2 regions of the Streptomyces sp. JLBJ103 genome follow, and region 1 is predicted to be linked to the other one. Evidence: riboswitches for the same ligand, from Rfam matches in the RefSeq annotation. Region 1 holds a riboswitch; the other holds the start of a gene.
The links. A riboswitch is a leader RNA that binds a small molecule or an ion and turns the genes downstream of it on or off. The one in region 1 is predicted to bind thiamine pyrophosphate.
Positions count from the first base shown of each region.

Region 2: linked by a shared signal. The riboswitch ahead of thiO (glycine oxidase ThiO) and the one ahead of AC4BEG_RS09085 (thiamine ABC transporter substrate-binding protein) in region 1 are both predicted to bind thiamine pyrophosphate.

Region 1 is NZ_CM177089.1:2,136,475-2,141,754, reverse strand. Features, by position in the region: gene AC4BEG_RS09095 (phosphatidate cytidylyltransferase) at 1-603, shown strand, start outside; gene rlmN (dual-specificity RNA methyltransferase RlmN) at 676-1,782, shown strand; TPP riboswitch at 1,834-1,938, shown strand; gene AC4BEG_RS09085 (thiamine ABC transporter substrate-binding protein) at 1,934-3,007, shown strand; gene AC4BEG_RS09080 (ABC transporter permease) at 3,079-4,707, shown strand; gene AC4BEG_RS09075 (ABC transporter ATP-binding protein) at 4,708-5,280, shown strand, end outside.
Region 2 is NZ_CM177089.1:5,866,610-5,871,889, reverse strand. Features, by position in the region: gene thiE (thiamine phosphate synthase) at 41-730, opposite strand; gene AC4BEG_RS25960 (Rv2175c family DNA-binding protein) at 839-1,204, opposite strand; gene AC4BEG_RS25955 (NAD(P)/FAD-dependent oxidoreductase) at 1,328-2,509, opposite strand; TPP riboswitch at 2,741-2,855, shown strand; gene thiO (glycine oxidase ThiO) at 2,851-4,062, shown strand; gene thiS (sulfur carrier protein ThiS) at 4,059-4,259, shown strand; gene AC4BEG_RS25940 (thiazole synthase) at 4,374-5,117, shown strand.

The sequences.
Region 1 (5,280 bases):
GTCGTCGCGGGATATGTGCGCGGTGCCCAGGGCGCCTGGGTGGCGGTGGCGCTCACGGCCCTCGCGGTGCTGGTCTGGCGGATGACCGAGCCGCCGGACAACTACCTCAGGGATGTCACGGCCGGGGTCTTCGCCGCCTTCTACGTGCCGTTCCTCGCCACCTTCGTGGCCCTCATGCTCGACACCGACGACGGCGCGTGGCGGGTGCTCACCTTCCTGCTGCTGACCGTGGTCAGTGACACCGGCGCGTACGCGGTCGGCTGGCGGTTCGGCAAGCATCCGCTGGCGCCGCGGATCAGCCCGGGGAAGACCCGTGAGGGGCTGATGGGCGCGGTGGCGTTCGCCATGGTCGCGGGCGCGCTGTGCATGCAGTTCCTCATCGACGGCGGCGCGTGGTGGCAGGGGCTGCTGCTCGGCCTCGCCGTCGCGGTCAGCGCCACCCTCGGTGACCTTGGCGAATCCATGATCAAGCGTGATCTGGGCATCAAGGACATGGGCAAGCTGCTGCCCGGCCACGGCGGGATCATGGACCGGCTGGACTCGCTGCTGCCGACCGCGCCGGTGGTGTGGCTGCTGATGGTGATCTTCGTCGGCGGAGGCTGACCCGGTCCGCCGATCGGCCCCGCGCCCCGGGCGGCGCGGGGCCGTTCGTACGTCTGCGACACTGGGTGAACCATGCCTAAGCCCGGAGAACTCACTTTCGTCGCGCCGCGCGGAGCCAAGAAGCCCCCGCGGCACCTCGCCGACCTCACCCCCGCCGAGCGCCGCGAGGCCGTCGCGGCGCTGGGGGAGAAGCCCTTCCGGGCCGGTCAGGTGTCGCGCCACTACTTCGCGCGGTACACCGACGACCCGGCCCAGTGGACGGACATCCCGGCCGCCGCGCGCGAGAAGCTGGCGGGCGGGCTGCTTCCGGACCTGATGAACGTGGTGCGTCACATCAGCTGTGACAACGACACGACCCGCAAGACCCTGTGGCGGCTCTTCGACGGCACGCTCGTGGAGTCCGTGCTGATGCGCTACCCGGACCGGGTCACCATGTGCATCAGCTCACAGGCGGGCTGCGGGATGAACTGCCCGTTCTGCGCCACCGGCCAGGCGGGTCTGGACCGCAATCTGTCCACCGCCGAGATCGTCCACCAGATCGTGGACGGGATGCGGGCCCTGCGGGACGGCGAGATCCCCGGCGGCCCCGCCCGGCTGTCCAACATCGTCTTCATGGGCATGGGCGAGCCGCTGGCCAACTACAACCGGGTCGTCGGCGCCATCCGCCGGCTCACCGACCCCGAGCCGGACGGCCTCGGCCTGTCCCAGCGCGGGATCACCGTCTCCACCGTCGGGCTGGTTCCCGCGATGCTGCGCTTCGCCGACGAGGGCTTCAAGTGCCGTCTCGCGGTCTCCCTGCACGCCCCCGACGACGAGCTGCGCGACACCCTCGTCCCGGTCAACACCCGCTGGAAGGTCCGCGAGGTCCTGGACGCCGCGTGGGAGTACGCGGAGAAGTCCGGCCGCCGGATCTCCATCGAGTACGCCCTGATCAAGGACATCAACGACCAGGCATGGCGGGCCGATCTGCTCGGGCGGCTGCTCAAGGGCCACCGGGTGCATGTCAACCTCATCCCGCTCAACCCGACGCCCGGCTCCAAGTGGACGGCCTCCCGCCCCGAGGACGAGAAGGCGTTCGTGGCCGCCCTGGAGGCGCACGGTGTGCCGGTGACCGTCCGGGACACCCGGGGGCAGGAGATCGACGGGGCCTGCGGGCAGCTGGCGGCCACGGAGCGCTGAACGACGGCTGATACGGTGCCTTCGCGAAACATCGCACCGTCGTACAAATGAACATTCCGACAGGGGAGCGCTCAGGGCGCTGAGAGTGCGGCACGGCCGCAGACCCTCGGACCTGATCCGGGTCATACCGGCGTAGGGAGTCAGCATCAGCATGAACAGCCACCTCCGGCGTGCCATCGGCACCGCCCTCCTCGGTTCGCTCGGCCTCATGGCCCTCGCGGGCTGCGGGGAGGACTCGAAGGGCTCCGGCGAAGCGGACTCCAAGACCGTGACCCTGGTCTCGCACGACTCCTTCGCGGTCTCCAAGGCGGTGCTCAAGGAGTTCACCGAGAAGACCGGCTACAAGGTGCGCACGCAGACCGGCGGCGACGCGGGCTCGGCCGTCAACCAGGCCATTCTGTCCAAGGGGCATCCGCAGGGCGATGTCTTCTTCGGCGTCGACAACACCCTGCTCTCCCGCGCGCTCGACAACGACCTGTTCACGCCGCACCGGGCGAAGGGCCTGGACAAGGTCCCGGCCGCGCTCCAGCTGGACGCCGGCAAGCACCGCGTCACCCCGGTCGACTACGGCGACATCTGCGTCAACTACGACCGAAAGTACTTCGCCGACAAGAAGTTGGCGCCGCCCCGGACCTACGAGGACCTCACCAAGCCCGCCTACAAGAACCTGCTCGTCACCGAGAACGCGGCCACCTCCTCTCCTGGTCTCGGCTTCCTTCTCGGCACGGCCGCCACGTACGGCGACGACGGCTGGAAGGGCTACTGGAAGAAATTGCGGGCCAACGGGGTCGAGGTCGTCGACGGCTGGGAGCAGGCGTACTTCGACCACTTCTCCGGCGCGGGTGGCAAGGGCGACAAGCCGCTCGTCGTCTCCTACGCCTCCAGCCCGCCCGCCGGGGTGGCGGAGCTGAAGACCAAGCCCAAGAAGGCGCCGACCGGGGTGGCCACGGGAACCTGTTTCCGGCAGGTGGAATTCGCCGGGCTGCTGAACGGCGCGTCCAACCCCAAGGGCGGCAAGGCACTGTTGGACTTCCTGCTCAGCAAGAGGTTCCAGGCGGACGTTCCGCTGAACATGTACGTCAACCCCGCGCGCGAGGACGTCGAACTGCCCGAGCTCTTCACCCGGTACGGAGTGAAGATCGCCGACTCGGCCACCCTCTCCCCGCAGAAGATCGCCAAGAACCGTGAGCCGTGGGTCAAGACATGGTCCTCACTCGTCCTGTAGGGACCCGCTCCACGGAGACCACGGAGAAGAAGGGCGCGGGGTTTCGGCGGCGCGATCCGCGCGGTGCGGCGCTGCGGCCGGCCCTGATGGCCGTTCCCCTCGCGTTCTTCGGGATCTTCTTCGCCTATCCGGTGGCCGCGATCGTCGCCCGGGGGCTGCGCGCCGACGGCCACTGGCAATTCGGCCGGATCCCGGAGGTGGTGAGCGACCCGGCGACCCTGGACATCCTGTGGTTCACCGGCTGGCAGGCCGTCGCCTCCACCGCGCTGACCCTGGCGATCGCCCTGCCCGGTGCCTATGTCTTCGCCCGCTTCGCCTTCCCCGGCAAGGGACTGCTCCGCGCGGTGGTCACCGTGCCCTTCGTGCTGCCGACCGTTGTTGTCGGCTCGGCGTTCCTGGCGCTGCTGGGCCGCGGCGGACTGCTGGACGAGCTGTGGGGGGTGCGGCTGGACACCTCGGTCTGGGCGATCCTCCTCGCCCATGTCTTCTTCAACTACGCGGTGGTGGTACGGACCGTGGGCGGGCTGTGGGCCCAGCTCGACCCGCGCCAGGAGGAGGCCGCGCGGATGCTCGGCGCGAGCCGCCTGGGCGCCTGGCGGCGGGTCACCCTGCCCGCGCTGGCGCCCGCCGTGGCCGCCGCCGCCCTGATGGTCTTCCTCTTCACCTTCACCTCCTTCGGGGTGGTGCAGATCCTCGGCGGTCCGCGCTACGCCACCTTGGAGGTGGCGATCTACCGGGAGACCGCGCAGCTGCTCGACCTGCCGACCGCCGCGGTGCTCACCCTCGTCCAGTTCGCGGCGGTCGGAGGCGTCCTGGCCGTGCACGCGTGGACCGTACGGCGCCGGGAGAGCGCCCTGCGGCTGGTCGACCCCGCCCGCACCGCGCGCCGCCCCCAGGGGCCCGCGCAGTGGACGCTGCTGGGGAGTGTGCTGGCCGTCGCCGCGCTGCTGATCGTGACCCCGCTGGCGGTGCTGGTGGAGCGCTCGCTCAACGGGCCCGACGGCTACGGGTTCACCTACTACCGCGCGCTCCAGTCGTCCGCCGACAGCGGTGGCACATTCTTCGTGGCCCCGCTGGAGGCCGTCGGGAACTCCCTGCGGTACGCGGCCGTCGCCACCGTCATCGCCCTGGTCGTGGGCGGCCTCGCGGCGGCCGCCCTCACCCGGCGGGCGGGCAGGCTGGTGCGGGGCTTCGACGCGCTGCTGATGCTCCCGCTGGGCACCTCCGCCGTCACCGTCGGCTTCGGCTTCCTCATCGCCCTGGACGAGCCCCCGCTGGATCTGCGCGCCTCCTGGATCCTGGTGCCGCTGGCCCAGGCCCTGGTGGGAGTGCCGTTCGTCGTCCGGACCATGCTGCCGGTGCTGCGAGCGGTGGACCACCGGCTGCGCGAGGCCGCGGCCGTGCTGGGCGCCTCCCCGCTGCGTGTCTGGCGGGAGGTGGATCTGCCGCTGGTGGGGCGGGCGCTGGCGGTCGCGGCGGGCTTCGCGTTCGCCGTGTCGCTGGGCGAGTTCGGGGCGACGGTGTTCATCGCGCGGCCCGGCCACCCGACTCTGCCGGTGGCCGTCGCCCGCTTCCTGGGCCGCGCCGGTGAGCTCAGCTACGGGCAGGCGATGGCCCTGAGCACGATCCTGATGCTCGTCTGCGCCGCGTCCCTGGTGGCGCTGGAGCGCATCCGCACCGACCGTTCCGGGGAGTTCTGAATGACACTGCTGCGCCTGGAGGAGGTGTCGGTCAGGTTCGGCCGCCATGACGCCCTGGCCGCCGTGGACCTGGAGGTCGCCGAGCACCGGACGGTGTGTGTGCTGGGGCCGAGCGGCAGCGGCAAGTCCACCCTGCTGCGGGTGGTGGCCGGGCTCCAGCGCGCCGACGCGGGCCGGGTGTGGCTCGCGGGCCGCGACCAGACCGGTGTCCCGGCCCACCGGCGCGGGGTGGGCCTGATGTTCCAGGACCACCAGCTCTTCCCGCAGCGGGACGTGGGCGGCAATGTCGCCTTCGGGCTGCGGATGCGCCGGGCGGGGCGTACGGAGACCGAGCGCACCGCCGCCGAACTGCTGGACCTGGTCGGGCTGCCCGGTGCCCAGCGGCGCGCCGTCGACTCGCTGTCCGGCGGTGAGCAGCAGCGGGTGGCGCTGGCCCGCGCCCTGGCCCCGCGGCCCCGGCTGCTGATGCTCGACGAGCCGCTGGGCCAGCTCGACCGCGGACTGCGGGAGCGGCTGGTGGTCGAACTGCGCGAGCTCTTCGGCCGGTTGGGCACCACGGTGCTGGCGGTCACC
Region 2 (5,280 bases), 3.7 Mb from region 1:
TCCGGCCGATTGCCGGTGGCTCGACGGGCCCCAACCGGGCCTAGGCCGACCGGACCCGCTTGGCCAGGCTCGCCGTCGCCTCCGCCGGGTCGTCGGCGTCCGTGATCGCCCGGACCACCACGATCCGGCGCGCTCCCGCCTCCAGCACCTCGTCCAGGTTGGACGCGTCGATACCGCCGATGGCGAACCAGGGGCGGGCGGGTCGCAGCGCGGCCGTGTACCGCACCAGGGACAGCCCGGGGGCGTGGCGGCCGGGCTTGGTGGGGGTGGGCCAGCAGGGGCCGGTGCAGAAGTAGTCGACGCCGGGCTCGGCGAGCGCCGCGTCCACCTCCGCCTCCGCGTGGGTGGAACGCCCGATCAACACGTCCTGGCCAAGGATCGCGCGGGCCGCCGGGACGGGAAGGTCGCCCTGGCCCAGATGGAGCACGTCGGAGCCGATGGCATGGGCGACGTCCGCGCGGTCGTTGACCGCCAGCAGCTTGCCGTGGCGGCGGCACGCATCGGCGAAGACGGCCAGGTGGTCCAGCTCCTCGGCCGCCTCCATGCCCTTGTCGCGGAGCTGGACGATGTCCACCCCGGAGGCCAGCACGGCGTCCAGGAACTCCGGCAGATCGCCCTGTCGCTTACGGGCGTCGGTGCACAGATACAGCCGGGCGTCGGCCAGCTTCTCGCGAGCGGACCGAGCGGACCGAGCGGACAAACCGGCGGACGGGCTGGTGGTGGCGGCCATGGTGCGGCGGTCCCCCCGGGTCGGCGGCGTACGGGCACGGGACGATACCCCTTGCCCGTACGCCGAGGTGATGGTGCTGAGTGCGCGATGCGGGCTGCGCGAGCGGTGTCAGACGGCGAGTGCCTGCGCCCTGCGCTTCACTTCCGTGCCGCGATTCTCGCGCAGGGCCCGCGCCGGGGTGCCGGGCAGGCTTGGGTCGGGGGTGAAAAGCCACTCCAGCATCTCTTCATCGCTGAAGCCGTCGTCCTTCAGAAGCGTCAAGGTCCCCACGAGGCCCTTGACGACCTTGCCGTCACCGATGAACTCCTCGGGCACCTGGAGGACCCGGTTCTCGCCACGGCGCACCGCGATCAGCTGGCCCTCCTTGACCAGCTGCCGGACGCGGGTCACCTCGACGCCGAGCCTCTCGGCGGCGTCGGGGAGCGTGAGCCAGGCGGGGACGAGAGCATCGATCTTTGCGTCAATCTCGGTCACGGCACAAGCCTGCCATCTGGGACTGACAGTGGGTAGCCGGGCGTCCGCCACGCGGGCCACCCGCCCCGCCCGCGGGCCCCCGCCCCCGCGTCCCGCCGCGTCGGCCCAGCGGTCGGGAAGGGGTCAGGAAACGGCGGACTTCAGCGGAACCGAGGGGTCCGTGGCCCGTGCCCGGTCCAGCCGGGCACCGCGTTCGATCAGCTTGCGGCCCTGGGCCAGATCGCGCGGACGGCCGACGGCCAGCAGGGCGACCAGGGCCCCTTCGCGCAGCCAGCAGACCGCCCAGGACGCCCCGGCCGGATCGCCCCGCCACACCAGTTCGTCCTCCGCCGAGTGGTGCCCGGCGTACTGGATGAACCGCCCGAACTGCTCGGACCAGAAGTACGGCACCGGGTCGTAGACCGAGAAGCCGGTGTGCGCGGCCGTCCGGCTGCCCACGACGTTGGCGGCCACCGTGCGCGGCCCCTGGAGTGCGTTGTCCCAGTGGTGCACCAGCAGCCGGGTGCCGTACCGCGCGGAGGGGAAGGACGCGCAGTCGCCGACCGCGTAGACGTCCGGCACCGAGGTGCGCAGCCGCTCGTCGGCGACGATGGACCGGTCGTCGGCCAGGTCCACGCCGGAGCCCGCCAGCCAGTCCGTGGCGGGCCGCGCCCCGATGCCGACGACCACCGCGCCCGCCCGCAGCCGGGTGCCGTCGCCGAGCAGCAGCCCGTTCTCGTCCACCGCGTCCACCCGGGCGCCGGTGACCAGGGTGGCGCCGTAGTCCGCGTACCAGTCGGCCATGGGGGCGGCGACCTCGGCCGGGAGGGCACCCGCCAGCGGCCGGTCGGCGGCCTCCACGACGGTCACCGCACAGCCCGCCTCCCGCGCGGCCGTGGCGAACTCCGCGCCGATCCAGCCCGCCCCCACCACCACGATCTCGTGCTGCCGGGCGAGCACCGGGCGCAGCCGCTCGGCGTCGTCCAGGGTGCGCAGCAGATGGACGCCGGGGACACCCTCACTGCCGGGCAGGGGGATGGGCTCGGCGCCGGTGGCGATCACCAGGACGTCGTAGGGCACCGGCCCGGATTCGGTCTCCAGCCGCCGTTCGCCGCTGTCCAGCGCGGAAACCGTGACACCGAGCCGCAGCTCGATGCCGAGCGCGCCGAAGTCCACGTCGAACGCCGACCCTTCGGCCTTGCCGAGCAGTACGGCCTTGGACAGCGGCGGGCGGTCGTACGGCTGGTGGGGTTCCGCGCCCAGCAGCAGAATCTCCCCGGCCCAGCCCTCCTCGCGCAGCACGACGGCGGTCTGCACCCCCGCCATGCCCGCGCCGACGATCACCACGCGCTGTCCGCTGCCCACCGTGGAGGCCGTCTTCGTCGTCTCATCGCTCACACGATCACTGTATTGCGGTGCGCGGGACGGACCGCAGAGCGCGGGACGAGATCTACTGCACAAGATCGATTCAAGGCATACGGCAGGTTGTTGCCGTGATTCCCGGATCGCCCCGTTCTCCCTTCCGGGCTGTTCGAGGCTCGTACTAGGGTGGCGCCTCAGAGCACTCGCGGGAGTTCGGACGCACCGGGCTGAGAGGGAGGCTGGGGCGGCCTCCGACCGTATGAACCTGATCCGGGTCATGCCGGCGAAGGGAGGGGCGCATACTCATGCGCACATCGGGGATCCATGCGAGCACCGAGAGGACTGAACCGTACGACGCCCTCGTGATCGGGGGCGGCATCATCGGCCTGGTCACGGCCTGGCGGGCAGCCCAGCGGGGGCTGCGGACCGCGCTGACCGACCCGGCGCCGGGCGGCGGGGCGGCCATGGTGGCGGCCGGGATGCTGGGCTCCGTCGGGGAGTTCCAGTACGGCGAGCACGCACTGCTCGATCTCAATCTCGCGTCCGCGGCCCGCTATCCGGAATTCGTGGCGGAGGTGGAGGAGGCGGGCGGCCAGGAGGTCGGCTACCGCGACTGCGGCACCCTCATGGTGGCGCTCGACGCCGACGACCGCGCCCATCTGCGCGACCTCCATGAGCGGCACCAGCGCCACGGGCTGGAGGTGGAGTGGCTGACCGGGCGCGAATGCCGCCGTCTGGAGCCGATGCTGGCACCGGGCGTCCGCGGCGGGATGCGCATCGACGGTGATCACCAGGTCGATCCGCGGCGGCTGACGGCGGCCCTGCTGCGCGCCTGCGAGCGGGCGGGGGTGGTCATCCACCGCGCCCTCGCCGAGCGGCTGACGGTCACCGGGGACCGGGCCACGGGTGCGGAGCTGGCCGACGGCACCCGGGTGTCCGCCGGGCAGACCGTCCTGGCCGCCGGAAGTCTCAGCGCGCGGCTGGCGGGGGTGCCCCCGGACGTGCTGCCGCCGGTGCGCCCGGTCAAGGGCCAGGTGCTGCGGCTGACCGTGCCCGCCTCCTACCGGCCGTTCCTGTCCCGGGTGATACGGGCCGTGGTACGCGGCACGGATGTCTATCTCGTCCCGCGCGTCGACGGCGAGCTGGTGATCGGCGCCACCTCCGAGGAGCGCGGCTGGGACACCACGGTCACCGCGAGCGGGGTGTACGAGCTGCTGCGCGACGCCCATGAGCTGATCCCCGGCATCACCGAACTGCCGCTCGTCGAGACCTGCGCGGGCCTGCGCCCCGGCTCCCCCGACAACGGCCCCTTCCTCGGGCCGACGGCGCTGCCGGGGCTCCAGATGGCCACCGGCCACTTCCGCAACGGCGTCCTTCTCACCCCGATCACGGGCGATGTCATGGCCGAGGCGCTGACCGGCGGAGAACTCCCGTCGGTGGCCCGCGCGTTCACCCCGCACCGGCTCGACGGCGCCGCCCGCACTTCGTTCAACGCACCACAGGAGCAGCCCGCATGACCGTCTCCGTAAACGGGGAGCCCCGCGAGATCGTCGAGGGCACCACCCTCGACCGGCTGGTGGCCACCCTCACCCAGGCGTCCTCGGGCGTCGCCGCGGCCGTCAACGAGACGGTCGTACCGCGCGGCCAGTGGCCGGTGACGGCGCTGGGCGAGGGCGACCGCGTCGAGGTCCTCACCGCGGTCCAGGGAGGCTGACCGATGGCTCCCACGACGACGGACACCACAAGGGCCGGGGCCGGAACCGCCGGGGCCGGAACCGCCGCCGATCCGCTGACCATCGCCGGGACCGACTTCGGCTCCCGTCTGATCATGGGCACCGGCGGGGCGCCCAGCCTGGAGATCCTGGAGCACGCCCTGCTCGCCTCCGGCACCGAGCTGACGACCGTCGCCATGCGGCGGCTGGACCCCACGGTGCAGGGCTCGGTGCTCTCCGTGCTCGACCGGCACGGCATCCGCGCCCTGCCCAACACCGCGGGCTGTTTCACCGCCGGTGAGGCCGTGCTGACCGCGCGGCTGGCCCGTGAGGCGCTGGGCACGGAATGGGTGAAGCTGGAGGTGGTGGCCGATGAGCGCACCCTGCTCCCCGACCCCGTGGAGCTGCTGGACGCCGCCGAGATCCTGGTGGACGACGGTTTCACGGTGCTGCCGTACACCAATGACGACCCGGTCCTCGCCCGCAAGCTGGAGGACGTGGGCTGTGCCGCGATCATGCCGCTGGGCTCACCCATCGGCTCCGGCCTCGGTATCCGCAATCCGCACAACTTCGAGCTGATCGTCGAGCGGGCCACCGTGCCGGTGATCCTCGACGCGGGCGCGGGCACCGCCTCGGACGCCTCGCTCGCGATGGAGCTGGGCTGTGCCGCGGTGATGCTCGCCTCGGCCGTCACCCGGGCGCGGGAGCCGGTGCTGATGGCGGCGGCCATGCGGCATGCGGTGGAGGCGGGGCGGCTGGCCCGCCGGGCCGGCCGGATCCCGCGCCGCCACTTCGCGGAGGCGTCGTCCCCCGTGGAGGGCCGCGCGGCGCTGGACCCGGAGCGGCCCGCCTTCGGCTGAGCGGACTCGCCGGAGTCCGGTGCGGTTCGGGTGCGCCCCCAAGGGGCGCGGGGCTGTGTCGATGTGCGGCTCCGCCGCGTGGGCGCGACCAGCCACGACGCAACCGCAGACGGATGACGGCACCTCGCGGCACTTCCCGCGGCGCGCTTGGCCCGGCACGCCC